Regions from separate parts of the Noviherbaspirillum sp. ST9 genome, predicted to be linked through region 3. Evidence: predicted binding sites of a transcription regulator. Region 3 holds the regulator's gene; each other region holds the start of a gene.
The links. Region 3 encodes sigma-54, which starts transcription at its own class of promoters, with help from an activator protein. Its sites were predicted from a motif close to TGGCANGNAANCTGCTTT; they were not measured.
Positions count from the first base shown of each region.

Region 1: a site for sigma-54 is predicted at 7,719-7,736, ahead of ACNOHI_RS18505 (nitrate/nitrite transporter). Genes of this name have one in related genera too.
Region 2: a site for sigma-54 is predicted at 7,481-7,498, ahead of glnA (type I glutamate--ammonia ligase). Genes of this name have one in related genera too.

Region 1 is NZ_JBLWFR010000007.1:390,608-400,658, forward strand. Features, by position in the region: gene ACNOHI_RS18475 (ATP-binding protein) at 1-404, opposite strand, end outside; gene argJ (bifunctional glutamate N-acetyltransferase/amino-acid acetyltransferase ArgJ) at 406-1,644, opposite strand; gene ACNOHI_RS18485 (molybdopterin-dependent oxidoreductase) at 1,748-4,531, opposite strand; gene nirD (nitrite reductase small subunit NirD) at 4,528-4,881, opposite strand; gene ACNOHI_RS18495 (hypothetical protein) at 4,892-5,014, opposite strand; gene nirB (nitrite reductase large subunit NirB) at 5,065-7,503, opposite strand; gene ACNOHI_RS18505 (nitrate/nitrite transporter) at 7,774-8,988, shown strand; gene ACNOHI_RS18510 (protein kinase domain-containing protein) at 9,078-10,051, shown strand, end outside.
Region 2 is NZ_JBLWFR010000003.1:167,828-177,878, forward strand. Features, by position in the region: gene rsgA (ribosome small subunit-dependent GTPase A) at 1-485, opposite strand, end outside; gene ACNOHI_RS07275 (4a-hydroxytetrahydrobiopterin dehydratase) at 489-839, opposite strand; gene ACNOHI_RS07280 (M48 family metallopeptidase) at 862-2,121, opposite strand; gene orn (oligoribonuclease) at 2,165-2,752, shown strand; gene ACNOHI_RS07290 (peptide chain release factor 3) at 2,810-4,480, shown strand; gene ACNOHI_RS07295 (hypothetical protein) at 4,775-5,350, shown strand; gene ACNOHI_RS07300 (TAXI family TRAP transporter solute-binding subunit) at 5,434-6,780, shown strand; gene ACNOHI_RS07305 (rhodanese-like domain-containing protein) at 6,760-7,212, opposite strand; gene glnA (type I glutamate--ammonia ligase) at 7,611-9,026, shown strand; gene ACNOHI_RS07315 (DUF4124 domain-containing protein) at 9,201-9,695, shown strand; gene glnL (nitrogen regulation protein NR(II)) at 9,759-10,051, shown strand, end outside.
Region 3 is NZ_JBLWFR010000004.1:502,982-513,032, reverse strand. Features, by position in the region: gene uvrA (excinuclease ABC subunit UvrA) at 1-754, shown strand, start outside; gene ACNOHI_RS11585 (acylphosphatase) at 769-1,047, shown strand; gene ACNOHI_RS11580 (AEC family transporter) at 1,044-1,952, opposite strand; gene ACNOHI_RS11575 (monovalent cation:proton antiporter-2 (CPA2) family protein) at 2,048-4,033, opposite strand; gene ACNOHI_RS11570 (KpsF/GutQ family sugar-phosphate isomerase) at 4,274-5,302, shown strand; gene ACNOHI_RS11565 (KdsC family phosphatase) at 5,302-5,826, shown strand; gene lptC (LPS export ABC transporter periplasmic protein LptC) at 5,836-6,417, shown strand; gene lptA (lipopolysaccharide transport periplasmic protein LptA) at 6,455-7,003, shown strand; gene lptB (LPS export ABC transporter ATP-binding protein) at 7,005-7,745, shown strand; gene ACNOHI_RS11545 (RNA polymerase factor sigma-54) at 7,765-9,261, shown strand; gene hpf (ribosome hibernation-promoting factor, HPF/YfiA family) at 9,354-9,701, shown strand; gene ACNOHI_RS11535 (enoyl-CoA hydratase/isomerase family protein) at 9,855-10,051, shown strand, end outside.

The sequences.
Region 1 (10,051 bases), on a different contig from region 3:
TCGACGATGTCGGGCAGGTCACCCAGGTCGTCCTTGTCGACTTCGATCAGTCGCAGCCCCTGGGACGCGTACTGGTTCAGGCAAGCCTTGATCAGCGAGGACTTGCCGGTGCCGCGCGCACCGGTCAGCAGCACATTGTTGGCCGGGCGGCCTTCGACGAACTGCTTCGTGTTCTGCTCGATCTGCTGCTTCTGCGGCTCGATGTTGTGCAGGTCGGAAAAGGCGATGCGTGCCACATGGGCCACCGGCTGCAGGTAGCCCCGGCTGCCCTTGCCACCCGGCTTGCGCCAGCGGAAGGCGTTCGAAACATCCCAGTCCACGTCGCGCGCGGCGTGCGGCAGGAAGGCTTCGAGGCGCGTCAGCAGCGCTTCCGCGCGTTCGAGGAATTGATCGAGTTGCGTCATGTCAGGAACGATAGTCGGCGTTGATGCTCACGTACTCGTGCGAGAAGTCGCAGGTCCAGATCGTCGCGGCCGCATTGCCGCGGGCCAGTTTCACGCGGATCGTGATTTCGCTCTGCTTCATCACGCGCTGGCCGTCTTCTTCCTTGTAATCGGGATTGCGGCCGCCGTTCTTCGCAACCCAGACGTCATCGAGGTAGAGGTTGATCTTGCTGACATCCAGGTCGTCGATGCCGGCGTAGCCGATCGCGGCGAGGATGCGGCCCAGGTTGGGGTCGGAGGCGTAGAAGGCGGTCTTCACCAGCGGCGAGTGGCCGATGGAATAGGCAATCTGGCGGCACTCCTCGACCGAGGTGCCGTCTTCGACCGTGATGGTCATGAACTTGGTGGCGCCCTCGCCGTCACGCACGATCATCTGCGCCAGCTCCTGGGAAATCGCCGTCACGGCAGCGGCCAGTTCGGCATATTCCGGCGAAGCGATGTCGTTCACTTCCAGCTGGCCCGCGCCCGTGGCGATCACCATGAAGGAGTCATTGGTCGACGTGTCGCCGTCGATGGTGATGCAGTTGAAGGATTTGTCGGCCGCCGCCTTCACCATGTGGTCGAGCACCGACTGGGCGACCTTGGCATCCATCGCGAGGTAGCCGAGCATGGTGGCCATGTTCGGCTTGATCATGCCCGCGCCCTTGCTGATGCCGGTCAGCGTGACCTGTTTGCCGGCGATCGTCACGGTGCGCGACGCGGCCTTGGGCTGCGTGTCGGTCGTCATGATCGACTCCGCGGCGTTGTACCAGTTGTCGGCCTTCAGGTTGGCAATCGCGCTCGGCAAGCCAGCCTTGAGGCGGTCGACCGGCAGCGGCTCAAGGATGACGCCGGTTGAGAACGGCAGGATCTGCGAGGGTGCGCAGCCCAGCAGGGCGGCGAGCGCCTCGCAGGTCGCGTTGGCGTTGGCCAGGCCTGCTTCCCCGGTGCCGGCGTTCGCATTGCCCGTGTTGATGACCAGCGCCTGGATGGGCGCGCCGGACATGCGGACACCTTCGAGGTGCGCCTTGCACACCTGGACCGGTGCGGCGCAGAAGCGGTTCTTGGTAAATACACCCGATACCGTGGCAGTCGGCGCCAGCTTCATGACCAGCAAGTCCTTGCGGTTGGCTTTGCGGATTCCTGCTTCGGCAAAACCCAGTTCGATCCCTGCAACGGGTTTCAGGTTGGCGGCGATGGGAAGGGGGAGATTGACGGCCATGGCGTTCGGGTGGATTGAGTGACGGAAAAAGAACGCTATTTTAAACCGTCGCGGGAGGGGGCGCTCCGTTGCGGTGGTCACAACGGAGCAGGAGAAGCGGCCGTCAGGCGGCAGCCTTGGTGGACGGCGTCTGGTGCAGGATGATCTTCTTCAGCTCCGGCACGCAGGAACCGCAGTTCGTGCCGCATTTGAGCTGCCCCTGCAGCGACGCCAGGACGGCATCCGGTGTCCCCTGGTTGATCCAGTCGTGCTTCACCAGCGCCTCGTTGATTTCCGTCTCGGCAATGTTGAAACAGTTGCAGACGATCCTGCCGCGCGCCTTGAAACCTTGCGGCGCCTTGGTCGACGGCATCAGCAGGAGGCGACCGAGGGCGGCCACGGGCTGTTCACCTTCAAGGTATTCCTTCAGCCAATGCTCGGCCGAGGTGTCACCGGCGAGCGACACTGCCGCGAGTTTGCCGTCCAGAACGCGAATATGCCGCGCGTTGCCGCGACGGACATCGTCGTAGCGCAAAACTTCCGCGCCCGCGATGCCGAACTGCGTTTCGATCTCCTGCACCAGCGCCGGGTCGGCGGGATAGTCGTCCGCTGCGCGGAAGAAGACTCCGACCTTGTCGCGGCCGAACAGCGTGCAGGATGCATAGCTGAAGCGCCGCATGAACGGCCGCAGCGCCGCCTGCAGAGCGAGTGCCTTGTCCTGGTCGATCCAGCCGAACACCAGGAAGCGCCACGGCAGCTCCGCCTTCAGGATCTTGACCGCGGCATGCTTCAGTTCGGGTTGCTTGGAACTCGGGCAGAACGCCGGCAGGGTCAGCGCATTGACGCCGAAGGTACCCTTGCCGTCGCTGCCACGGCCGGACACGTATTCCTCGCCCCAGTGCATGCCGATGAAGGCTTGCCCGACACGGATATCATCGCTCGCCACAGCAGGCAGGATCTGCGAACCGCGCTTGCTGGTCACATGCACGAGGTCGCCGTTGGCGATCATGCGGCGGTCCATGTCGGTCTTCGACATCATGACGGCCGGTTCAGATGCGTGCGAGAACAATTGGGCCACCGTACCGGTACGGCTCATGCCGTGCCACTGGTCGCGCTGGCGCCCGGTCGTGAGGCGGAACGGGAAGCGCGCGTCGACCGGTTCGGCAACCGGCTGGTAGACGGTGTTGACGAATTTCGCCTTGCCGCTGGCCGTCGGGAACACGCCGTCCTCGTACAGGCGCTTCTTGCCCTCCGCCGCCCCCTCCGGGAACGGCCATTGCTGCGGCCCCTGCTCGTCCAGAATCTGGTACGAGAGGCCAGTGATGTCGAGGTCGCGGCCACGCGTGGATTCGCGGTGCTCGTTCCAGATTTCTTCGGTGCCAGCATAGGGGAAGATCGTCTTATCCTTGCCCATCAGCGTTTCCAGCCGGCGCGCGAAGTCGACCACGATTTCCCAGTCGTGCCGTGTTTCCGCAGGCTTGGGCAGCACAGATTTGAAGCGCGTGATGCGGCGCTCGGAATTCGTGACCGTGCCTTCCTTTTCGCCCCAGGTCGTCGCAGGCAGCAGCACGTCCGCGTAATCGACGGTGGCAGTCGTTTTATAGGCTTCCTGCACGATCACCAGCTCGGCCTTTTCAAGCGCCTCGCGCACCAGCTTCTGGTCGGGCAGCGATTGCGCGGGGTTGGTGCAGGCGATCCACAGGATTTTGATTTCGCCATTGCGCACGGCCTCGAACATTTCGACTGCCGTCTTGCCTGGCTTGGACGGTACGTCGTCGATGCCCCACAGGCGCGCGATCTCGGCGCGGTGTTCCGCATTGGCCATGTCGCGATGCGCAGACAGCAGGTTGGCCAGCCCGCCCACTTCGCGGCCTCCCATCGCATTGGGCTGCCCGGTCAGGGAAAACGGTCCCGCGCCGGGCTTGCCGATCTGATGCGTGGCAAGGTGGAGGTTGATCAACGCCGCATTCTTGGCGGTGCCGGACGTCGATTGGTTCAGGCCCTGGCAGTAAAGCGAGAGCGATGCCTTCGATTGGCCGAACCAGCGGGCAGCCGTCGCCAGGTCTTCCTGCGAGATGCCGCAGGTTTCGGCAACAAACTGCGGTGTGTAGTCGCGCACCGTGCGCTTCAGTTCGTCGAAGCCCTCGGTGTGCGCGTTGATGTAGTCTTCGTCGATCCAGCCTTCCCACAGGCAGATATGCAGCATGCCGTTGAACAGCGCGACGTCCGTTCCCGGAAGGATGGGCAGATAGAGGTCGGCGTCACGTGCCGTGTCGGTCCGGCGCGGATCGGCCACGATCATCTTCTGCGAACGGTTTGCCTTGCGCGCCGCTTCAATCCGGCGATAGATGATGGGATGCGCGTAGGCCGTGTTCGAGCCGACGATGAAGATCACTTCGGCGTGATCAAAGTCCTCATAGCAGGCCGGCGGCGCATCGGCGCCCAGCGTCTGCTTGTAGCCGGCAACAGCGCTCGACATGCACAGGCGCGAATTGGTGTCGATGTTGTTGGTGCCGACCAGGCCCTTGGACAGCTTGTTGAAGACGTAATAGTCCTCCGTCAGCAGCTGGCCGGAGATATAGAAGCCGACGCTGTCCGGTCCATGGTCGCGAATGGTGCTGGCAAACTTCTTCGCGATGAAATCCAGAGAATCGTCCCAGGACGCCTTGTCGCGCGCGCCATCACGCGAGACGCGCATTTCCGGGTACAGGGCGCGCGCCTGCTGCTGCAACACCGGATTGGCGGTCAGGTGGAGCGTGCTGCCTTTGGTGCACAACCGGCCGAAATTGGCGGGATGATCCGGATCGCCGCGCACGCCGGTGATCTTCTCGCCATCGCTCTCGACAATGACGCCGCACCCGACGCCGCAGTAACAGCAGGTGGCTTTCGTTTCGCGTAATGCACTCATTCGGCCTTGACCTCGATCGCCAGGGACTTCAATTCTTCGGCGTCGAGGAAGACCTCGCCGTCTTCCACCTTGACGCTGAATCTCTGCGTGCAGCCTTCATCGGGGGACACCGCACAGCCCGAATCAAGCTGGATGTTCCAGTTGTGCAACGGGCAGGCGACGCGCTCGCCGAACACGATCCCCTGCGATAGCGGGCCGCCCTTGTGCGGGCACTTGTCGAGCAGGGCAAAAATCTTGTCTTCGCTATTGCGGAAAATCGCCACGTCGGGCTTCGCTGCCCGGTTGACGACCCGTGCGCCGAGCACGGGGATGTCTGCGACGTTGCAGACGGCTTTCCATTGTTGCGGCATGTGCTTTCCTTTATTTCAATTGGACGATGTGCACGGGGGCGGCCCGGTCGAACGATCCATGGAGCATGCAGGTGCCGAGGATGGCGGAAGTGGCCGCGACGGCCAGCACGATGGCTGCAAGATAGATGGTCATGGTCGTTCCTTTCAAAAAAATCAATCGGAACCGCCCGGCGGATTGCTTCGTTACACGCTCAGCGGTTCAAACTGGCGCGCGTCAACCTGGGCCTTTTCCTGCTCATGCCAGGGGTCCGGCTCGCCGTCCAGCGAGAACAGCAGCCGCTCGTACAGCGCCTTGCGGTTCTCCGCGTCCTCCAGCACTTTCTTCTTCACATGGTCGAGGCCTACACGTCCAATATAGTGCACGGTGCGCTCGAGGTACCAGCCCTCTTCCCGGTAGAGCTGCAGGAAGGCGCCGGAATATTCCAGCACTTCCTCGTGCGTCTTCACCTTGACGAAGAAATGGGCAACTTCCGTCTTGATACCGCCGTTGCCGCCGACGTAGATCTCCCAGCCGGAATCGACGCCAATCACGCCCACATCCTTGATGCCGGATTCGGCGCAGTTGCGCGGGCAGCCGGAGACGGCGATCTTCACCTTGTGCGGCGCATACATCTTCCACATTGCACGCTCAAGCTGCTTGCCCATCTCGGTGGAATCCTGCGTGCCGAAGCGGCACCATTCCGAGCCGACGCAGGTTTTCACGGTGCGCAGCGCCTTGGCGTACGCATGGCCGCATGGCATGTCTAGCTCTTTCCACACGGCCGGCAGGTCTTCCTTCTTCACACCCAGCAGATCGATGCGCTGGCCGCCCGTCACCTTGACGGTCGGGATCTGGTACTTGTCGACGACGTCGGCGATGCGGCGCAAGTCCTTCGCAGTGGTCTCGCCGCCCCACATGCGCGGGATGACGGAGTAGGTGCCGTCCTTCTGGATGTTGGCGTGCGCGCGCTCGTTGATGAAACGCGATTGTGGATCGTCCTTCGCCTCGTGCGGCCAGGTGGAGATCAGGTAGTAGTTCAGTGCCGGACGGCAGGTGGAACAGCCGTTGGGGGTGCGCCATTCCATGAACTTCATGGTGTCGGCAATGCTCAGCAGCTTGTTCACCTTGATCGCATCGCGCACTTCCTGATGCGTGTGGTCGGTGCAGGCACAGACCGGCTTCGCCTTGCTCGACATGGAGTAATCGCCACCCGCGGTCGCCATCAGGATCTGTTCGACCAGCCCGGTGCAGGATCCGCAGGAAGCGGATGCCTTCGTATGCTTGCGCACGTCTTCCAGGGTGAACAGGCCCTTTTCCTTGATCGACTTGACGATGGTGCCCTTGCACACGCCGTTGCAGCCGCAGACCTCGGCGTCGTCCGGCATCGCTGCGGCACGGGTAAAGCCTTCATGGCCGGTGTCGCCCGGGCGGCCGGTGTTCGATTCGCCGAACATGAGCGTGTCGCGCATTTCGGTGATGTCGCGGCCTTCGCGCAGCAGCTTGAAATACCAGGTGCCGTCTACCGTATCGCCGTACAGGCAGGCGCCGACCAGCTTGTTGTCCTTGATGACCAGCTTCTTGTAGACGCCGCCTATCGGATCGGACAAGACGATTTCTTCCGTTCCTTCGCCCCCCATGAATTCACCGGCGGAGAACAGGTCGATGCCGGTCACCTTCAGCTTGGTCGAGGTGACGGAACCCTGGTAGCGCCCGATGCCGAAGTTGGCGAGATGGTTGGCGCACACTTTCGCCATTTCGAAGAGCGGCGCGACGAGCCCATACGCCGTACCGCGATGGTTCACGCATTCGCCCACGGCATAGATGCGCGGGTCGTAGGTTTGCATGGTGTCGTTGACAACAATGCCACGGTTGCAGAACAAGCCTGCCGATTCGGCGAGCGTCGTGTTCGGGCGGATGCCGACCGCCATGACGACCAGCTCGGCGGGGACTTCGAGGCCGTCGGTGAAGCGGATGGCTTTCACGTTGCCGTCGTCGTCGCCGACGATTTCCTTTGTGTTTTTATCAAGCAGGAATTTCAGGCCGCGGTCTTCCAGCGATTTCTGCAGCAGCTTGCCGGCGGTTGGATCGAGCTGGCGCTCCATCAGCCAGTTCGGCAAATGCACGACGGTGACGTCCATGCCGCGCAGCTTGAGACCGTTGGCTGCTTCCAGGCCGAGCAGTCCGCCGCCGATAACGACCGCGTGCTTGTGCACCGTAGCAGCGTCGATCATTGCGTTGGTGTCCTGGATGTCGCGGTAGGAAATCACGCCCTTCAGCTCCTTGCCGGGCACGGGCAGGAGGAAGGGATTGGAACCGGTGGCCAGCAGCAGGCGATCGTATTCCGCGGTGGTGCCGTCTTCCGCGATGACCTGGCGCTTGACGCGGTCGATCTTCGCGATCTTCTTGCCGAGGTGGAGGGTGATGTTGTTTTCCGCGTACCAGTCGACATCATTGAGCATGATGTCCTTGATCGTCTGTTCGCCGGCGAGCACCGGCGACAGCAGGATGCGGTTGTAGTTGGCGTAGGGCTCGGCGCCGAATACGGTGATGTCGTAAATATCCGGGGCGATCTTGATCAACTCCTCAAGTGTGCGCACACCGGCCATACCGTTACCGACCATGACTAATTTCAGCTTCTTCATTAAAGCTCCTTCTCCGCTCCGCTTCGCCATTGAAGCTACAAAAATGATCCTGATCGTTTCTTAGCAAGAGCGGTGCCAATACGAAAATCAGGTAAACGCACCGGGATGAAGAGAAAAGCGCACCGTTGCAGTGCAACACGAGCGCGTTGTGCATGGAGAGCGCACACCGGACCGTCGCGCGCCCTATTAATAGCAAGTTGACGCACGAAAACGTGTGGCACGCCGATTGCATAGAGCTCACCAATTCCAACTTCGGTGCAAAGGCGCATCATGAAAACGACGTCGTTTTGGAAGGCGGGTCATACGCCGACCCTCCTTGCTTCCTTTTTCTATTTCGACCTGAGCTTCATGGTCTGGGTGCTGCTCGGACCGCTCGCCGTGCAGATCTCCAAGGATCTCGCTCTTACGCCCGCGCAGAAGGGCCTCATGGTCGCCACCCCGTTGCTCGCAGGCGCGCTGCTGCGCATCGTGATGGGCGTGCTTGTCGACCACCTGAAACCCAAGAAAGCCGGCGCCATCGGCCAGGTTATCGTGATGTCCGGACTGGTATGGGCGTGGCTGGGACAGCTGAACAGCTATGAAAGCATGCTCACGCTCGGCATCCTGCTCGGTATCGCCGGTGCGGCGTTTGCCGTTGCGTTGCCGCTGGCATCCCGCTGGTATCCGCCTGAACACCAGGGCACGGCACTAGGCATCGCCGGCGCGGGCAATTCCGGCACCGCCTTCGCCGCCCTGTTCGCACCGTCGCTCGCCTTGGCGTTCGGATGGCAGAACGTATTCGGTTTTTGCCTGATCCCCCTTGGTGTTGCCTTTCTCGTGTACATGATCTTTGCGAAGGATTCGCCCACCGCACCGCCTCCCAAGGCCATGGTCGAATACCTGCACGTGCTCAAGGACAAGGATGCGTGGTGGTTCATGTTCTTCTACAGCGTGACCTTCGGCGGCTTCTCCGGCCTGGCTTCGTCGCTGACGATCTATTTCAACAGCCAGTACGGCCTGTCTCCGGTTACTGCCGGCTACTTCACCGCCGCCTGCGTGTTCGCCGGTTCGCTGGTCCGCCCGGTCGGCGGCATCGTCGCTGACCGTATCGGCGGCATCAAGACGCTGTCCCTGATGTATGTGCTGGCCGCCCTGTTCCTGTTCATCGCCAGCACTGGCCTGCAATCCTACGAACTTGCGCTAGTCGTCTTCGTGCTCGCGATGCTGTCACTCGGTACCGGCAACGGTGCGGTATTCCAGCTCGTTCCGCAGCGCTTCCGCAAGGAGATCGGCGTCATGACCGGCCTGGTCGGCATGGCGGGTGGCATTGGCGGCTTCTATCTCGCTTCCAGCCTCGGCTATTCGAAGCAGATCACCGGCAGCTACCAGCTGGGCCTGACACTGTTCGCATCGCTGGCCGTGCTGGCCCTCGTTGGACTTACCGTGGTCAAGGGACGCTGGCGCACGACCTGGGGCAGCGCTTCCATGACGACAGCGAAGATCTGATCCAAAAATTTGAGTAACATGGACGGCGGGAGCGGCGAATGCAGTTCGCCGCTCCCGCCGTTTTTTTATCGCCTCCCCCGGATTCCACCATGCCCCTTTCCGTCAGTATCGGACACAGCACCCTCGCAGGACTGCGCGAGAGAAACGAGGATTTCGTCGGCATGGTCACGCCGAACGATCCCGAACTGTCGACCAAGGGCTTGATCGCTGCCATCGCCGACGGCGTCTCCGGCAATGAAGGCGGCCGCGAAGCGTCCGAATACACGGTGCGCGGCCTGCTAACGGACTACTACGCCACGCCGGACACCTGGCCGGTGACGCAGTCGCTGGACAAGGTCATCAAGGCCATCAACAGCTGGGTACAGAAGCAGGGATCGGTGCGGCCGGAACTGGCCGGCATGGCCACCACGCTCACCGCAGTCGTCCTGCGGGGCAATTGCTATTACTTTTCGCACGTGGGGGACACGCGGCTGTACCTGTTGCGCGGCGGTGCACTTACCCGCCTGACGACGGACCATGTGTGGGATCGCCCCGAGATGCAGCACGTGCTGACGCGCGCGGTCGGCCTCGATACGCGCCTCGCAATCGACCATGGCATGGGCGAGCTGCGCGAGCGGGACGTGCTGCTGCTGGCGTCGGACGGTGTCTGGTCGAGCATGACGGAATACGACATCACCCACGCTCTTGCAGACGTGGCAATGGGCAGCTGGGACGCGTCATCCTGTGCGGACGCGCTGGTCAAGGGGGCGCTTGCATCCGGCTCGACCGACAACTGCAGCGCGCTCGTCCTGCGCGTTGACGGCCTGCCGGAAGAAAACCTGCGCGACGCCTTGTCCGTATCCGCGCAATTGCCGGTCCCGCCCAAATTGAAGCCGGGGCAGACCATCGACGGCTACGTCGTGGAAGCCGTCATCCACAGTTCGCCGGCAACGCTGCTGTATCGCGTCGTCGATCCCAAGACGCAGCGCCAGCTCGTCCTCAAGACCTTGCACCCCGATCGTGCCGGCGACCCGCACGAACGGTCCGCCTTCGCCCATGAGGAGTGGCTGGCGAAGCGCGTCGT
Region 2 (10,051 bases), on a different contig from region 3:
CGGAGGAGCGGCTCGAGCACTGCGATTGTTTCTTCGGGCGACTTGCGTGCTGATACCTCATGGATCGGGTAGCCGAGTCCCGCGTACAAGGCAACGCGCTCGCGCGCCTTGGGGAGCGATTCGACGACGTCAGTCTTGTTCAGGATGATATGCGGATGTATTCCGCCGGCCTCGGCCGCAACTAGCGCGCGGGACACAAGATCATCGGAAAAACTTGGCTCAGTGGCAACGACGATGAACAACTGCGTCAGGTTCGCCGCCAGCAGCTTCGACTTGTACTGGTCCGAGCGGTAGAGCAGGGTCTTCCGATCCTCGATCTTCTCGATCACGCCCTGGTCGGCCGAGGTCTGTTTCAACTGCACGATATCGCCGACAGCGACATCGCTTTTCTTTCCCCGTGTCACGCAATGCAGGCGGGTGGCGCCGGCCTGCACCAGGTAGTGCCTGCCATGGGCGGCGATGACGGTCCCCTTGTCGACTCCCATCGTTTAGCGCGTCGCCTGCTGGAATATCGCGTCCACCTTGGCGGCGCAAATGAAGTCGTTCTCGGATATGCCGCCTTTGCCTCCATTGACCGAGTGCGTGTCGAACTTGACCACACAGCGGTTATAGGTCACGACCAGCTCGGGATGGTGGTCATCTGCATGGATGACCCATGCGATTGCATTTACGAAAGCCAGGGTTTCGTAGTAGTTCTTGAATACGAAAGTCTTCGCGATCTTCCCGTCCTGCAGCGCCCAGTTATCGACGGCGGCGAGGTGATCCTTGATCTCGGCATCGGTCAGTCCGGTGTCGAGATGACGGCCCTTTTTCTGGACCAGTTCGGCGGCGGTTACCATGGTTGTCCCCAATATCGTTTGTTTATCGTCCGGCAAGCAGATGCTGGATGCGCACGCTTGCCGGCGGATGCGAATCGTAGAAGGCGGAGTGCAGCGGGTCGGGCGTCAGCGTCGACGCGTTGTCTTCGTACAGCTTGACCAGTGCCGACACGAGGTCCTGCGCCTCGGTGTATTTCGCCGCGAAGGCGTCCGCTTCAAATTCATGCTTGCGCGAGGTCAGCGATACCAGCGGCGAGAACAGGAAGGTGAACACCGGCAGCACCAGCGTGAACAGGATCAGCGCCATGGCGTCGTTGTTGGTGAGCAGCATCGGGTCGACGCCGAGGCCGGTGAAGAACCACACTTGCGTCTTGAGATAGCCGAGCAGGGCGAGGAAGCCGAGCGACAACCCGAACATGACGGCGATGCGCTTGATCACATGCTTGAGCTTGAAGTGGCCGAGTTCATGTGCCAGCACCGCTTCGATCTCCTGCGGTCCGAGGCGGGCGAGGAGGGTGTCGAAGAAGACGATGCGCTTGGCGGCGCCGAAGCCGGAGAAGTACGCGTTGCCATGGGCGCTGCGCTTGGAGCCGTCCATCACGAACAAGCCCTTGGAGGCGAAACCGACGCGCTGCATGAGGCTTTCGATGCGCGACTTCAGGTTCTCGTCCTGCAAAGGGGTGAATTTGTTGAACAAGGGGGCGATCACGGTAGGGTAAAGCACGAGCATCAGGAGCTGGAATCCGCTCCATACGAACCATGCATACAGCCACCAGAGCTCGCCGGATTTCTCCATCAGGGTCAGGATGACCCAGACCAGCGGCACGCCGATGATGATGCCGATCGCGATGTTCTTGACCATGTCGCTGATGAAGAGCCCGAGCGTCATCTTGTTGAATCCGAAGCGCGCTTCGAGGACAAATTGCCGGTAGTAGTCAAACGGGAGTTCGATCAGTCCCGAAATGAATCCAAACGCCGCAATGAGTGCCAGCTGGTACAGCATGCCGGGGCCGGTCAGCTTGAAGAGCGTGACGGACAGCCATTGCAGGCCACCGAGCAGGGTGAAGCCGACAAGCACGGCGGCATTCACGAATAACATCAGCAGGCCGAGCTTGGTCTTCGCCACCGTGTAGTCCGCGGCTTTTTGGTGGGCATAGAGAGGGATTTTTTCGGCAAATTCAGGTGGAACCGCATTGCGGTGAGTAATCACATGGCGGATGTGCCGCGAACCCAGCCAGAAGCGGACGACGAGGGTAATAACCAGGAAACTGACGAACAATACCGAAAACGCAAGTGAAGACATGCCCTGCCTGTGAGAAAATGGCGGATTACCGAGGAAAACAATTATGTCACAAGCGACTGACTCCCAAGTCCCTGCGAACGCGCCTGCGCGACCGAACGAATTCAACCTTGTCTGGGTAGACATGGAAATGACCGGACTGGATCCGGACAATGACCGCATCATCGAGGTAGCGGTCGTCGTGACCGATTCTCAGCTCAATGTATTGGCCGAAGGTCCGGTGTTTGCAATTCATCAATCCGATGAAGTGCTGGACCGCATGGACGCATGGAACAAGGGGACGCACGGCCGCTCCGGTTTGATCGACAGGGTAAAGGCGTCGACCGTCAGCGAAGTGGATGCAGAAAAAGCACTCATCGACTTCCTGAAGCATTTTGTGCCCGCGGGCAAATCGCCGATGTGCGGCAACAGCATCTGCCAGGACCGCCGTTTCATGGCGCGCGGCATGCCCAAGCTGGAAGCGTTTTTCCATTATCGCAACCTTGACGTTTCGACATTGAAGGAACTCTGCAAGCGCTGGAAGCCGGACATCTCCACCGGTTTCAAGAAGCACCAGAAGCACACTGCGCTGGCCGACATCGTCGAGTCGATCGAGGAACTGCGCTACTACCGCGAACACTTCATCAAGCTCTGATTTGTTTCACCGTGCCGGCCGCCGCCTGGCGCGCCGGCACTTTTATTTTCTACAAGCATGACCTCCGACACCGACCTGCCGCCGTCCGAATCGCTCGACGCCGCTACCGAAAGCAACCGCAAGGTTCCCTCTGAATTGATCGCTCGCGAAGTGGGGCGACGCCGTACCTTCGGCATCATCTCCCACCCTGACGCCGGTAAAACGACGCTGACCGAAAAACTGCTGCTGTTTTCAGGCGCGATCCAGCTCGCCGGCACGGTGAAGGCGCGCAAGAGCGGCCGCCATGCGACCTCCGACTGGATGGAAATCGAAAAGCAGCGCGGCATTTCGGTGGCCAGCTCGGTAATGCAGTTCGAATATCGTGACCACGTTGTCAACCTGCTCGACACGCCGGGCCACCAGGACTTTTCGGAAGATACCTATCGCGTGCTGACCGCGGTCGACTCGGCGCTGATGGTGATCGACGCGGCAAAGGGCGTGGAAGAGCAGACCATCAAGCTGCTCAACGTTTGCCGCATGCGCGACACGCCCATCCTGACCTTCATGAACAAGCTGGACCGGGAGTGCCGCGATCCGCTGGAGCTGCTGGACGAAGTTGAATCCGTGCTGAAGATCCAGTGCGCGCCGGTGACCTGGCCGATCGGCATGGGCAAGAATTTCCGTGGTGTCTATCACTTGCTGCGAGACGAAATCCTGCTGTTCAAGGCCGGTTCCGAGCGTGCGGACCAGGAATTCGAGGTGGTGAAGGGCATCGACAACCCGCGCCTGGCGGAGATGTTCCCGCTCGAAATCGAGCAGCTGAAGATGGAAGTGGAGCTGGTGCACGGCGCGTCGCATCCGTTCGATCTCGACGAATTCCTCGCGGGCAAGCAGACGCCGGTGTTCTTCGGGTCCGCGATCAACAACTTCGGCGTGCGCGAGATTCTCAATGCGCTGCTCGACTGGGCACCGGCGCCGCGCCACCGCGACGCGACGGTCCGTGCCGTGGAGCCGACCGAAGAGCCGTTCTCCGGTTTCGTCTTCAAGATCCAGGCCAACATGGATCCGGCGCACCGTGATCGCATCGCCTTCCTGCGCGTCTGTTCCGGGCGCTTCGAGCGCGGCATGAAGATCAAGCACTTGCGTCTTGGCCGTGAGATCAAGGTGTCGAGCGTGGTGACCTTCATGGCTTCGAGCCGCGAACAGGTGGAAGAGGCGTACGCCGGCGACATCATCGGCCTGCCGAACCACGGCAACATGCAGATCGGCGACAGTTTTTCCGAAGGGGAACTGCTGCAGTTCACCGGCATTCCGTATTTCGCGCCGGACTTTTTCCGTTCGGTACGCATTCGCAACCCGCTCAAGATCAAGCAGTTGCACAAGGGCTTGCAGCAGCTGGGTGAAGAGGGGGCGGTGCAGGTGTTCAAGCCGGTCCATGGTGGCGACCTCATCCTTGGCGCGGTCGGCGTGCTGCAGTTCGAAGTCGTCGCCAGCCGCCTCCTGAACGAGTACGGCGTGGATGCCGTGTTCGAAGGAACAAGTATCAGCAGCGCACGCTGGATTTCCTGCGATGACAAGAAAGCGCTCGCCGACTTCGAAAAGTCCTCCGCCGGCGCCAACATCGCCTTCGACGCATCCGGCAACATGGCCTACCTGGCTACTTCGGGTGTCAACCTGAAGCTGACGCAGGAACGCTGGCCGCAGCTCACCTTCCATGCCACACGGGAACATGCCGCAAAACTGAACTGATCCCGCGCTTCCCCATCCAACGCCGGGCCCGCGCGCAGTTTGCGCCGGGCCTGGCGTTTTTGTTTCGACCATCCCGATGCATGTCGCCGACAAGCCGGAGTAAGAGGTATTTGTCTCCAAATTGGCTGCTGTTAGCTGCCATTTCCGGGGCTGTTTGCGGAAGCTCAATGGGCCGAAAAGGCCGCCGCCTATACTCTCCCAACGCGTTTTTTCAACCTCTTACTCTCCCCGTTTTTGTTGTGCAGCGATCTGAATTCCAGTTTGTTCACGCAGTTACAGAATCAAGGAGCAACAATGCTAACTGCCACCTATTCCCTGGTCGCCATTGCGGCTGAGCAAGACAAGACTCGCGCCATGCTCTCTCGTCTGCAGCAGTACCTCCAGGGTACCTGGAGGGGCTTGCAAAAGATTGACTTTACTTTTCTCGAAACGGCATTCGGCAAGCTGATGCAATTCGACAAGTATTTTGGCGCCCGAAAGTTGGAGCGCTATCTCGTTCCCGCCATGCGCACTGCCGGCCGGGAAGCGGAAAACCTCGTCGCAGAACTCGACGCGCTGAGCGCCAAGGGGGCGGGCATCCTCCGGTCGCTCGGCGAGCACTTGGCCGAAGCGTTTGAGGCGAGCGCCGGCAGGATCAACCAGATCTGTCACGCAATGGACTCGTACTGTGGAACGATGCTCGTACGCCTGGAACGGGAAGAGCGCGAACTCATTCCCATGGCGCGCCGCATCTTCTCGATTGAGGACTGGTTCACCATCGCCGCGCAATTTCTCTCCGAGGACGGCGATGCGGATGGCCGACATCGCCCGGTCGCTGTCCAGCGCGGCGCCTTTGTGAGCCGTCGCCCAGTCGTGTCTGCCCGCTCTTAACGCCAAGGGCACTTCTCCCGGCGCACTTGCGCGCCGTCACTTTTATTGGCATGGTGTGTTCCATGTTTTTTCGTGGAACACACATGCCGAAAATTCTCCGGTTCACGCGTCTTTCCCTCCGCGACCTGCTCGTCGCATCGGGCCCCGCGGTCATCGCGATTGTGGTGACCTGCGTACTGGCTTACTGGCTGGTGGATCCGTCGCCCCCGCGCCATGTCACGCTCTCTACCGGGCAGGAAAATAGCGCCTATGAAGCGATCGGCAGGAAATATGCGGCGATCCTTGCACGCAACGATATCCGTGTCGAATTGACGCCCTCGCTTGGTTCCAGCGAAAACCTGCTGCGTCTCAAGGACGAGGCTTCTCCCATCGACATTGCCTTTGTGCAGAGCGGATCAACGCGCACGGAAGAGTTGGAGGGGAGGGGGCTGGTCTCGCTCGGCAGCCTGTTCACCGAACCCGTGTGGCTGTTCCTGAAGGAGTCCCGCAATATCACGCGCCTGGCGCAGTTGAAAGGCCTGCGCATCAATGTCGGCCCCGAAGGTACCGGTGTGCCCAGCCTGTTCAAGCAAATCCTGTCTGCCAATGGCGTGGAAGCCGCGCAAATCAAGCTTGGCGCGTTGGAAAATACGCCGGCGACGGTCGAGCTGCTCGCGGGCCGCATCGACGGACTCGTCTTCAGTTCAGCCCCGGATGCACCGCTGATCCAGATGCTCCTGCAAACCCCCGGCATTCGCTTGTTCGACTTTGCGCAGGCCGAGGCGTACACGCGGCGGTTTCCCTTTCTCTCGCATGTCGTTCTCCCGCGCGGCATCGTCGATTTCGGGCGTGACCTGCCTTCGAAGGATGTCCACCTGATTGCGCCGACCGCAACGCTGGTCGCGCGTGAAGACCTGCATCCGGCGCTCGTCGATCTCTTTGTGCAGGCGGCCGCCGAGATCCACGGCGAGGCCGGCTGGTTTCACAAGAAAGGAGAATTCCCCACGGCGAATTACACCGAGGTGCCGGTGTCGAATGCGGCAGAAAAGTTTTACAAGAACGGCCCGCCGCTCCTGCAGCGCTACTTGCCGTTCTGGCTCGCCAATTTCTTCGAGCGCATGTGGGTGGTGATCGTGGCGCTCGGTGCCTTGATCCTGCCGCTGTCGCGCATCATCCCGCCGCTGTACGTCTGGAAGGTGCGCTCGCGGGTCTTCCGCTGGTACGGCCAGTTGCGTGCGGTCGAGCAGGCGATCGAGGATGTTCCGGCCGAGCGGCAGAAGGAGGTTTATCCGGAACAGCTTCAGCGGCTGAACGACATCGAGGAACGCGTCAACCGCATTTCGATTCCCCTGTCGTTCGCCGACGAGTTGTACGGACTGCGCAGCCACATCAATTTCGTGCGGCGGCGCGTCCAGTCGCTCATGCAGGCGTCAGGCGCCAATCCAGGGTAGACCCGCCTTGCACCAGCCGCCAACTGTCTTGCGGTGTCCATCGGCGTCCTTGTCGCCTTCAAAGCCTTCGAGGACATCGAAGCAGTTGGCATAGCCGTTCTCGGTCGCGAGCTTGGCGGCATGGCGCGAACGTACACCCGAGCGGCACAGAAAGAGCAATACGTTTTCTTTAGTGGCGACACGCGACAGCTCGTCGAGGAAGGACTGGTTTGGTGTGCCTCCCGGATAGGTGTTCCACTGGACCGCGACATGCTGCCCTTCGGGAATGGCGACCCGCCCAACCCAGTCGCGTTCGGCGTTGGTGCGGACGTCGACGAGAAGGACGTTCGGATCTTGTCGGACGAGGTTAAAGGCTTCCGTGGGGGTGACGGCACCAGCATACGGCAATTGCTTCTCTGCGCCGCGCTGCCGTGCGGTGGAAAGGATAGTCATGGGCGATCTCCGGAAAATTTGGCTTTTTTATATTTTATCCGCTTGATCGCCGAGCCATAGCGGCCAGCGTCTTAACGGCGCATAGCGCACAATTTTGGTGCTTTGCGCGCAGGAAAAGCACTAAAATGGTGCGCACGGCGAGTTGCGCACCTTTTTAGTGCTTTTTTGGGGCGTCAGTTCTCACGCCATTTGTATTTCAAAAGCGCACTATTTCCGCTAATTCGCACGCTTCATCGCGGTGCAGGCGAATTGTTTTTTCTCAAGATGGTGGCATGGAATCTGCTATCATTCCCGGCTGTGTTTCAAGTCGCACTTCGGCCTGTCGCAGGCGTATACAGTCGGCTCAAACCAACTCTAGTTATCCGAACCACATCCGCTCATACACTTAGGAGATTCGCATGGCAATGACGGCCGCAGACGTCTTGAAGATGGCGAAAGAAAACGAAGTCAAATTCGTTGATTTTCGCTTTGCTGACACCCGAGGCAAGGAACAGCACGTGACCGTGCCGGTTTCGCAGTTCGGCATGGACAAGTTCGAGTCCGGCCATGCGTTCGACGGTTCCTCGATCGCCGGCTGGAAGGGCATCGAAGCCTCCGACATGCTGCTGATGCCCGATCCGAACACCGCCAACATCGATCCCTTCATGGAAGAGACCACGATGTTCATGCAGTGCGACGTGATCGAACCGTCCGACGGCAAGGGTTACGACCGCGATCCGCGCTCCATCGCCAAGCGCGCTGAAGCCTACCTGAAGTCCTCCGGCCTGGGCGACACCGCCTACTTCGGTCCGGAACCCGAATTCTTCATCTTCGACAACGTTCGCTGGAAGATCGACATGTCCGGCTGCTTCGTCAAGATCGGCTCGGAAGAAGCATCCTGGTCCACCGGCAAGGAACTCGAAGGCGGCAACACCGGCCATCGTCCGACCGTCAAGGGCGGCTATTTCCCGGTTCCCCCGGTCGACAGCTTCCAGGACATGCGTTCCGAAATGTCCCTGATCCTCGAAGCAATGGGCATCCCGGTTGAAGTGCACCACCACGAAGTCGCTGGCGCAGGCCAGAACGAACTCGGCACCAAGTTCTCCACCCTGGTGCAGCGCGCTGACTGGACCCAGAACCTGAAGTACGTGATCTGGAACGTCGCTCACACCTACGGCAAGACCGCAACCTTCATGCCGAAGCCGCTGGTCGGCGACAACGGCTCCGGTATGCACGTTCACCAGTCCGTCTGGAAGGATGGCCAGAACCTGTTCGCAGGCGACGGCTATGCAGGCCTTTCCGACTTCGCGCTGTACTACATCGGCGGCATCATCAAGCACGCACGCGCGCTGAACGCGATCACCAACCCGGGCACCAACTCCTACAAGCGTCTGGTTCCTGGCTTCGAAGCACCGGTCAAGCTGGCGTACTCGGCAAAGAACCGTTCCGCATCGATCCGTATTCCGCACGTTGCGAACCCGAAGGGCCGCCGCGTCGAAGCACGCTTCCCGGATCCGCTGTCCAACCCGTACCTGTGCTTCTCCGCCCTGCTGATGGCAGGCCTGGACGGCGTGCAGAACAAGATCCACCCGGGCGAAGCAGCATCGAAGGACCTGTACCACCTGCCGCCGGAAGAAGATGCACTGATCCCGACCGTCTGCCATTCCCTGGACCAGGCGCTCGAGTACCTCGACAAGGACCGCGAGTTCCTGACCCGTGGCGGCGTGTTCAGCGACACCATGATCGACGCTTACATCGAACTGAAGATGCAGGAAGTCCAGCGCTTCCGCATGACGACCCACCCGGTCGAGTTCGACATGTACTACTCGCTGTAATCAGCTTTCCGCCGCAAGGCGACGCTGCTCAAGAGACGGGGAAAACTTCGGTTTTCCCCGTTTTTTTTGCTTGCGGAAACTGTTGCACGGATTTGCGATCCAAGCGGGAGTGTTTGTAAAGCATTGATTCTTATCCTAAACTAGTAAGCGCCCGCATAGTTTCTTGAAAGAAAGATGATTAATCAACAATTGACCGGATTGCTATTGCTGCTGGCGACGGCGGGTGCCGCGCAGGCGCAAAGCGAGGTCTACCTGTGCGTCGACGAGCATGGGAAGAGGGAATACAAGAACACTGGCCTGACGAAGGGCTGCAAGAAAGTCGACCTGCCTGGCATCACCATGATCCCGGCGCCGCCGAAAAAGGCGGCTGCGCAGACTGCAGCGGCAAAGCCGGCGGCAAGCACGCCGCAGGATTTCCCCAAGGTCGATAATGGCACTCAGAAGACCCGCGATAACGATCGCAAGCAGATCCTGCTCGACGAGATGAAGGCGGAAGAGCAGAAGCTGTCGAACCTGAAGAAGGATTACAACAACGGCGAGCCCGAGCGCCGCGGCGATGAACGCAACTACGCGAAGTACCAGGAGCGGGTTGCCGGGATGAAGGAAGACATCGACCGCACGGAAAAAAACATCGAAGCCCTGAAGCGCGAAATCGGTAACATAAAATAGGGTGGGTATGACGCTTGCATAAACAGGGCCGCGTGATGCGGCCCTTTTGATTTCTGGAATAACGTGAAAACATCGCCCCCCACATTCGACGGCCTGGACCTGCTGTCATCGGCAGTCGTCATCCTCGATGCGTCGAGCCGCATTACCTATGCCAATGCCGCCGCCGAGAACCTGCTCGAAAGTTCGTTCAAGGTCCTGTCGCACCAGAAGCTCGATACGCTTTTCCTCAATGGCGATCACCTCAACCAGATTTTCCAGGAAGCCGTCCAGCATCGATTCGCCGACAAGCGTCTCGACTTGTCGCTCGAACGTCCCAACCGCGAACCGCTGCATGTCCACGTGATCGTCACGGCGCT
Region 3 (10,051 bases):
CGGCCGCACGCCGCGCTCGAATCCGGCGACTTATACCGGTGTCTTCACGCCGATCCGTGACCTGTTTTCTGAAGTACCTTCAGCGAAGGAGCGCGGCTACAGCGCTGGCCGTTTCTCGTTCAACGTCAAGGGCGGCCGCTGTGAGGCCTGCCAGGGCGATGGCGTGCTCAAGGTAGAAATGCACTTTCTGCCCGACGTGTACGTCCCCTGCGACGTCTGCCACGGCAAGCGCTACAACCGCGAGACGCTGGAAGTCCAGTACAAGGGCAAGAACATCCACGAAGTGCTGGAGATGACCGTCGAGGAAGCGCACGAGTTCTTCAAGCCGGTGCCGGTCGTGGCGCGCAAGCTGCAGACCCTGCTCGACGTCGGCCTCGGCTACATCCGGCTCGGCCAGAGTGCGACGACGCTGTCAGGCGGCGAGGCGCAGCGCGTGAAGCTGTCGCTGGAATTGTCCAAGCGCGATACCGGCCGCACGCTCTACATTCTCGACGAGCCAACCACCGGCCTGCACTTCCACGACATCGACCTGCTGCTGAAAGTGATCCACCGCTTGCGCGACCAGGGCAATACGGTGGTAATCATCGAACACAACCTGGACGTCATCAAGACGGCGGACTGGATCGTCGACCTCGGGCCGGAAGGCGGCGCGGGCGGAGGCCGGATCATTGCTTCCGGCTCGCCGGAAGACGTCGCAAAAAATGCGGCGAGCGTGACGGGCAAGTATCTCGCCCCGATGCTCAAGAAAAAGTAAGGCAAGGAGAAACCATGGCGACCCACCTGCGTATCGTCGGACTTGTGCAAGGCGTTGGCTATCGCGCGTCCTTCGAAGCGCAGGCGCGCGCCCTCCAGTTGTCGGGCTGGGTGCGCAATCGCGCGGATGGTTCGGTGGAAGCGATGATTCAGGGCGCGCCTGACGCCGTGGAGAAGATCATCGCGTGGTCCAGGCGCGGCCCCACGTCCGCAAAGGTAAAAGAGGTTGTCGTCAGCGACACTGACGACGCAACCCTGTCCCCCGGCCGCTTCGACGTGCGCCCGACCGCTTAACGCGGCAATCCCATCCACAGTCCGAGCGGCACGAACGCCAGCGCGGCAAGATTCCCGAGCAGCACGATCGACGCGACCTTGTCCGGCTCCTGCTTGTACTGTTCCGCCACCATGAAGCAGAACACCGCCGGCGGCAGCGACGCGAACAGGTACATCTGGCCGCGCTGCGCCTCGGTCAAGTTCAGCACGCCATCGAGGAGCCAGGCGACGATCAGGCCAGCGACGGGGCAGACCACCGCGCCGACCAGTCCAATGTGCCAGCTCTTGAAATTGACATCGAGCATGCGCACGCCAAGCGCGAACAGCATGATCGGAATGCACGAATCGCCCAGCATCTTCAGCGCCATCATCAGCGGCGCCGGCAGTGCGATCTTGAAGATCGCGAACAGCATGCCGATCACCATCGAGAGCATCATCGGGCTGACGAGGAATTTCCACATCGGCGTGTGGTAGCTGCGCCCGCTTTCAATGATCTTGATCCCGACGGAAAAGTAGATCAGGTTGCAGGCCATGAACAAGGCGACCGCAGCGGACAATCCCGAGGTGCCGAAGGCCAGCACCGCGAGCGGCAAGCCCATGTTTCCGCAATTGTTGTACATCATTGGGGGAATGAAGGTGCGCACGTCGTACCCAAGCAGGCGCGCGACGGGCCAGGCGATCAACCCGGAGCCCAGGGCGATCAGCACGCCGGCAAGGATGAGCATCCCGTTATGGGCCAGGTCGAAGTCCTTTGCAGCAAGCGCCGTGAACACCAGGAGCGGGCACAGCACATCCATGCTCACGCGATTCACCGACGCCATGTCATTCCGGACACGCTCGCCCCTGATCCGCGCATATCCGTACCCCACTGCGATGATGATGAAGACCGGCAGGATGATGCCGAGGATGCGCTCAAACACTTGCATGGCGTGATTCTTTCGGAAAGGGCGAAGCTAACCTGGCATTGTAGCGAGATTGGCGGAAATGCGTTTCCGCTCAGTAATAATTCATGCGCCGCGGCTTATTTGAGCAGGCGTTCCTCTGCACGCGCCACACCTTCGGTCGTGCCGCGCAGCACGATGATGTCTGCCGCGTGCAAAACCGTCTCCGGCGTCACATCGATGCGGCTCTTGCCCCGTCGCACGATGGTGACTTCAGCCCCGGCATCCGCCAGCTTCAGCGCCGACAGCGGTTTTCCGATGGCGTTCGCACCTTCGGGCAGGGTCACGGAGTGCAAGCGCACATGCAAGTGTTCCGCATCCTCCTGCGCGTCGCTGGCGCCGTGAAAATAGCCGCGCAGAGAGGCGTAGCGCTCGTCGCGCGCCGCCTGAACGCGATGCACGACCCGGCGCAGCGGCACGCCCAGCATCACAAGTGCATGCGAGGCCAGCATGAGGCTGCCTTCAATGGCTTCCGGGACGACTTCGGCAGCACCGGCCTCGCGGAGCTTGTCGAGGTCCGAGTCGTCGTGGCTGCGTACGATCACCGGCAGTGCGGGAGCAAGTTCGTGCGCAAAATGCAGCACCTTCAGTGCTGATGGCGTGCTGGCATAGGTCACGACCAGCGCAGCCGCGCGATGGATGCCAGCAGCGACCAAGCTCTCGCGTCGAGCGGCATCGCCGAAGGAAACGTTGGCGCCTGCCGCCTGCGCCTCGCGCACACGATCCGGATCAAGGTCGAGCGCGTGATAGGCGATGCCCTCCTCTTCCAGCAATTTGGCAAGGCTCTGTCCGGAACGCCCGAAGCCGGCAATCAGCACGTGCTTCTGCGTGCTCATGGTGCGCGTCGCGATCTGCGTCAACGCCAGGGACTGCATCATCCATTCGTTTGCCGATAGTTTCATCACGATGGCATCGGACTTGGCAATGATGAACGGCGCAACCAGCATGGACAGCACCATCGATGCCAGGATGAGCTGGATCAGCAGCGGATCCATCAGCTGCAGGCCGCCGGCCTGGTTCAGCAGCACGAAACCGAATTCGCCGGCCTGGGCGAGGCCGAGGCCGGTGCGCAGCGCCGTACCCGTCGACGCACCGGTCAACTTTGTCAGCGCGGCAATCAGGCCGAACTTCAGCAGCACCGGCCCGGTCAGCAGCAACAGCACCAGCCACCAGTTTTCAAGCACCAGCCTGACATTAAGCAGCATGCCGACGGTAATGAAGAACAGACCCAGCAGGACGTCGCGGAAAGGCTTGATGTCCTCCTCCACCTGATGCCTGTATTCCGTTTCGGAGATGAGCATGCCGGCGACAAACGCGCCCAGCGCGAGCGACAGGCCTGCCTTCTCGGTGATCCATGCTGCCCCGAGCGTGATGAGCAGCAGATTGAGCATGAACAGTTCCTGCGACCGCCGCTTGACCACGATATGGAACCAGCTGCGCATAAGGCGCTGGCCGATCACGAGCAGGAGCACGAGCACGATGCCCGCCTTCATGGTCGCCAGCGCCAGCGTCGGCAGCAGGTCGCTGGTGTTCTTGGCCAGCGCGGGCACGAGGATGAGCAGCGGCACGACGGCCAGATCCTGGAACAGCAGGATGCCGAAGATCTGACGTCCATGCGGGCTGTCGAGCTCGAGGCGTTCCGTCAGCAGCTTGGAGACGATGGCCGTGGAGGACATGGCGAGCGCGCCGCCAAGCGCAAACGCCGCCCGCCAGCTGATATCGACGAGCTGGGGAAGGAAATGCGCCATCAGCCAGCCGAACAACATGGTTGCCGCGATCGTCAGCAACACCTGCGCCATGCCGAGTCCGAATACCGTGCGCCGCATGGACACAAGTTTCGGCAGAGAGAATTCGAGCCCGATCGAAAACATCAGGAACACCACGCCAAACTCGGCCAGCACGTGCGTGGTCGCACTCTGCTCTGCCATGCCGAAGCCGAACGGGCCGATCACGATGCCAACGACGAGATAACCCAGCATCGGCGGCAGGTGCAGCATGCGGAACGCGACCACGCCGAGCACGGCGGCGCTCAGCAGGATCAAGGTAAGTTCGAGGGCCGAAAACATTAATGGTTATTCAAGTGATCTGGTCTGGTGCAAGCCTGCGTTGGTCATCCACTCCCGCAATGCGGTGCGGCGACAACGGCGCGGACACGCTGGAGTGCGCCGGCACATTTTCCTAATTGCACGATTGCTTTAAGAATGAAGGACTTACGAAATAAAAACAGCCGTTGATGGCCCTCAAAGTTAAATTTTTTGTTCTGACTGGCAGATTTTTTGCTTTCGTAATTCGTTTATACTTCCGGCATGAGTGTAACCGATGCAAAAACCTTGCCGAAAGACTTCGACGCGAAAAATGCGCGGCGCGCGCTTGAGCTTGCGCGCGAGACGATCCAGATCGAAGCCGACGCCCTGCTCGCACTGAAGAGCAGGCTCTCCGACAGCCCCGACGACAGCTTTGCCCAAGCCATGGGCTTGCTCATGCAATGCAGCGGGCGCGTCGTCGTATCGGGCATTGGCAAGTCCGGGCATATCGCCCGCAAAATTGCGGCCACGCTGGCCTCTACCGGCACGCCTGCCTTGTTCGTGCACGCCGCGGAAGCCCTGCACGGCGACCTTGGCATGATCACGGAGAACGATGCCGTCATCGCGATTTCATATTCCGGCGAAGCGGCCGAATTCGTTTCCATCATTCCCATCATCAAGCGCATGGGCGCCAAGCTGATCGCCATTACCGGCAATGACGCTTCGCGCCTGGCGCAACTCGCCGACGTTCACCTCAACGTCCACGTCGACAAGGAAGCCTGCCCGCTTAACCTCGCACCGACCGCGAGCACGACCGCGACGCTGGCCATTGGCGACGCGCTTGCCGTGGCCTTGCTGGACGCGCGCGGATTCCGCGAAGAAGATTTCGCACGCTCCCATCCCGGCGGTGCACTTGGTCGCCGCCTGTTGACCCATGTGCGGGATGTCATGCGCAGCGGTGCCGCAGTACCCATGGTCAAGCCGGACGTGTCCCTGCCGGCCGCCCTGCTTGAAATCACCCGGAAAGGCATGGCAATGACGGCCGTGGTGGACGATGCCGGACGCGCCGTCGGCATCTTCACTGACGGCGACCTGCGCCGACTGATCGAGAACGTCCAGGACTTCGGCAAGCTGAAAATGTCGGATGTCATGCACGCCAATCCGCGCACCATCCTGCCCGATCAGCTCGCGGTCGAGGCCGTCGAGCTGATGGAGCATTTCCGGATCAACCAGTTGCTGGTCGCCGATGCCGACGGCAAGCTCGTCGGCGCGCTGCACATCCATGACCTGACCCGCGCAAAGGTGATCTGATGCAAGACATACTGGCAAGGGCAGCGCAAGTCCGGCTCATGATCTTCGACGTCGACGGCATCCTGACCGACGGCAGTCTGCATTACGCCCCCGACGGCGAAATGATCAAGACGTTCAACGTGCTGGACGGGCACGGCATCAAGCTGCTGCAGCAATCGGGCGTGGCCACCGCGATCATCAGCGCGCGCAGGTCCGCCATCGTCGCCAAGCGCGCGGCCGATCTCGGTGTGCAGCACCTGTATCAAGGCGTGCACGACAAGCTGGAAGCGTTTAAAGAACTGCTAGCCAAGACCGGCACGGCGCGGGAAGCATGCGGCTTCGTCGGCGACGACGTGATCGACCTGCCCATCCTGCTGCGCGTCGGATTCGCGGCCAGTGTCCCGAATGGACATGGCGAAGTGAAATCGCGCGTGCATTACGTGACCAAGGCGAATGGCGGTCAAGGTGCGGCGCGCGAGCTGTGCGACCTGATCATGCGCGCCCAGGGCAATTACGAAGCGGCGCTGGCGCCCTACCTGAAGTAGGTGCAGAGCATGCGGCCATGGCGCATCCGGTTATTCATGACACTCGCGCCGCTGGTCGTGCTGGCACTGGCCAGTTTCTGGCTGTACGAAGTCATGCGCCGCGCGACCGATACGGTTGTCCCGAGCCCGGAGCGCAGTGAACCTGATTTCTACGTTGAAAAGTTCAGCTACGTGAAGTTGTCGAAGACAGGCTCGGCGCAATACCATGTTGCCGGCGAAAGAATGACGCACAATCCGCAGGATGATTCGTACGACATCGTGAATCCTGTCGTGAGCAATATCCGCGATGCCAATGCACCGATGACCATTCGTGCGGAGCGCGCGCGCGTCAACAGCGACAACAGCCAGGTGCACCTGTACCGAAACGTGCGCATGGACAGGCCGGCATCCGCAACGGCGGAGCCGATTCGTATCCGTACCGAGTACATGCTGGTGCTTCCGGACGACGATGTGATGAAGACCGACAAGCCGGTTGAAATCACGACGGACCGCGCCAAGCTGACGGGTACGGGCATGGTGGCGAACAATGCAACGCGGGAGTTCAACCTGACGAGCAATGTTCATGGCACGTATCAAGCCCGCGTGCGCTGATTCGGTATAACTTGATGCTTCCTATTCGAGATCTTTCATGAAACATTTTTTCTTGTTGCTGATGACGCTGATCGCGATGGTCGCAGGCAATGCGCACGCGGAAAAAGCCGATTCCGACAAGCCGACCAATGTCGAGGCCGACCAGATGGCCTATGACGACATCAAGCAGGTCAATACTTTCACCGGCAACGTGATCCTGACGCGCGGCACGCTGATCATGCGCGCGCACAAGCTGGTGGTATCGCAGGATCCCGCCGGCTACCAGTTCGCGACGCTGTTCGCACCGCCTGGCGGCGTGGCGACCTTTCGCCAGAAGCGCGACGCCGGCCCGAATCAGTGGATGGAAGGTCAAGCAGAACGCATCGAATACGACGGCAAGTCCGAAATGGTGAAACTGTTCTCGAAGGCAAAGATGCGCCGCCTCGAAGGCAACAAGCCGACCGACGAAGTTGAAGGCGAGTTCATCTCCTACGACAGCCGCGCCGAATTTTTCACCGTGAACAACACGGCGACCGGTGCAAACAAGCCCGGCGGCGGCCGTATCAAGGCCATTATCCAGCCACGCTCCGAATCAAAGGACAAATGAGATGACGAGCACACTGGTAGTCAACGGTTTGCAAAAGAGCTACGGCACGCGCCAGGTCGTGCACGATGTCTCGCTGCAAGTTGCGAGCGGTGAAGTAGTCGGCCTGCTCGGTCCGAATGGCGCCGGCAAAACAACGTCGTTCTACATGATCGTGGGGCTGGTGCCGTCGGACGCCGGAGAAATCGATCTCAACGGCGTCGCGATTTCCCGCCTGCCCATTCACCGGCGCGCCACGCTCGGCTTGTCCTACTTGCCGCAGGAAGCGTCGGTGTTCCGCAAGCTCAGCGTCGAGGACAACATCCGCGCGGTGCTGGAATTGCAACGTATCGACGACAAGCCGCTTTCCAAGGCTGAAATCGACAAGCGGCTGAACACGCTCCTCGCCGAATTGCAGATCGAGCGCCTGCGCGAAAACCAGGCGCTCTCGCTCTCGGGCGGCGAGCGCCGTCGCGTCGAGATCGCGCGTGCCCTGGCGACCAACCCGCGCTTCGTGCTGCTCGACGAACCGTTTGCGGGCGTGGATCCGATCGCGGTCATCGAAATCCAGCGCATCGTGCGCTTCCTCAAGGAACGCGGCATCGGCGTGCTGATTACCGACCATAACGTGCGGGAGACCTTGGGCATTTGCGACAGAGCCTATATCATCAACCAGGGCTCAGTCCTGGCAAGCGGCCGTCCTGACGACATCATTGCAAACGAGTCGGTGCGGCGCGTGTATTTGGGTGAACACTTCCGGATGTGACGGAAGAAGACCAGAACGTATGAAACAGACACTCCAACTTCGAATCTCGCAACATCTGGCGCTGACGCCCCAGTTGCAACAGTCGATCCGCCTGCTGCAGCTGTCGACGCTCGAGCTGCACCAGGAGCTGGAACAGATCCTCTCGGACAACCCGATGCTGGAGCGGGTCGACGATCCCCTCGACCATTCCGTTCGCCTGCTTGCTGACGGCGCCATCAGCGCATCCCCGACGGCAAACGGCAGCACGACGGAAGCACCGGCAGCGGAAGGCAGCAGCAGCGCGTCTTCATCCGAAGAACCCGAAGGTGCGTTTGAAGGTGGCAACGCAGAGGGATCGGATGCCAGCTCCGGCGACAGCGACTGGAGTTTCGACGACGTCGCGCGCACCTCAAAGGCGCCCGAAGACGACGACGCACGCCCTCAGCTCGAGGCCCACGAAGTCACACTGCGCGAGCACCTGCTGGAGCAGATGCGCGTCACTGTGCGCGAGCATCGCGACCGCGCACTCGTCGAACTGATCATCGACGCGCTCAATGACAACGGCTACCTTGAAGAACCGCTCGAGGAAATCCACGCACGTCTGCCGGAAGAGCTCGGGATCGAACTCGAGGAACTCGCCGTCGCACTGAAACTGGTCCAGAGCTTTGAGCCCGCAGGCGTCGGTGCACGCAATGCATCCGAGTGTCTTGCAATCCAGATCCGTCGCTTTCCGAAAATTGCGCTCGTGACGCGCCGCCGCGCGCTGGACATCGTCGAAAATCATCTCGCCCTGTTCGCGCAGCGCGACTTCAACAAGCTGAAGAAGGCACTCGACTGCGACGAAGAAGACCTGCGTGAGGCGCAGGCGGTCATCCGCAGCTGCAATCCGCACCCCGGCGCGCTGTTTGCCTCGGATGCGTCCGATTACGTCGTCCCCGACGTCATTGTCAAGAAAACAAAGAACGGCTGGCAGGTTTTCCTCAACCATGACGTCATGCCGCGCCTGCGCGTGAATGCCCTCTACGCCAACATCCTCAAGCAGAGCAAGGGTGAGGGGTCGCTTACTTCGCAGCTGCAGGAAGCCAAGTGGCTGATCAAGAACATGCGCCAGCGCTTCGACACGATCCTGCGCGTCGCCCAGGCGATTGTCGACCGCCAACGCAATTTCTTCTCCCATGGCGCCGTCGCCATGCGCCCTCTTGTCTTGCGTGAAATTGCTGATACACTGGGTTTACACGAGAGTACTATTTCTCGTGTGACAACTCAAAAGTACATGCTGACCCCCCATGGCATGTTCGAGTTGAAGTACTTCTTCGGCAGCCACGTCGCCACAGAAGCGGGGGGCGAAGCTTCATCGACGGCAATCCGCGCGCTGATCAAACAATTGATAGGAGCAGAAGACCCCAAGAATCCATTCTCAGACAGCAAAATTGCGGATATGTTGGGGGAGCAAGGCATGGTCGTGGCACGACGTACCGTCGCGAAGTATCGCGAAGCCCTGAAAATCCCTCCAGTCAATCTGCGCAAATCCCTGTAGCTTTCGTGTTGTAGTGTAGTTGCTGTGTTCGGCGTAGCTCGACTACGCGGGCACGTGCGAACCTCCAGCGACGCCATCCATAGGAGCGCTGTATGAATCTTACAATCAGTGGACATCACCTCGAACTGACACCGGCCATCCGCGAATATACGGAAACCAAGCTGGAACGCATCATCCGCCATTTCGACCATGTCATTGATATCGCAGTCATCTTGGGTGTGGAAAAACCGTCAGAAAAGGAAAAGAGACAGAGAGCAGAAGTCAATCTGCGACTACGGGGCAACGTCATTCATGTCGAGAGTTTTGCGGAAGACCTGTACGCTGCCATCGACACATTGATTGACAAACTGGACCGTCAGGTACTGAAGTACAAGACAAAGATCCAGGACCACCAGCACGAATCGTTCAAGCGCATGCCGGACACATCGGCCGCTGCGTGACATTTCTCCGGCCCGTCAGGGCCATGACGATCAAGGGCGCATCAATGCGCCCTTTTTATTTGGCCGCCGCCACGCGGCGAATGTCGGGCGTGCGACTGCGAGCTTCTGGCATTGCCGATACAATGATCCGCTTCCCGTACTTACTTGCCGGCCATGACTGAATTCGTCCAGACCCATATCAAGAACAACATCGGCTTCATCACGCTTGATCGCCCCAAAGCACTGAACTCCCTGTCGCTCGACATGGTTCGCGCGCTCACGACGACATTGATCGCGTGGCGCAGCGATAGTGCGGTGCGCGCAGTGGCGATCCGCAGTAGCAGCGAGCGTGCGTTTTGTGCGGGTGGCGA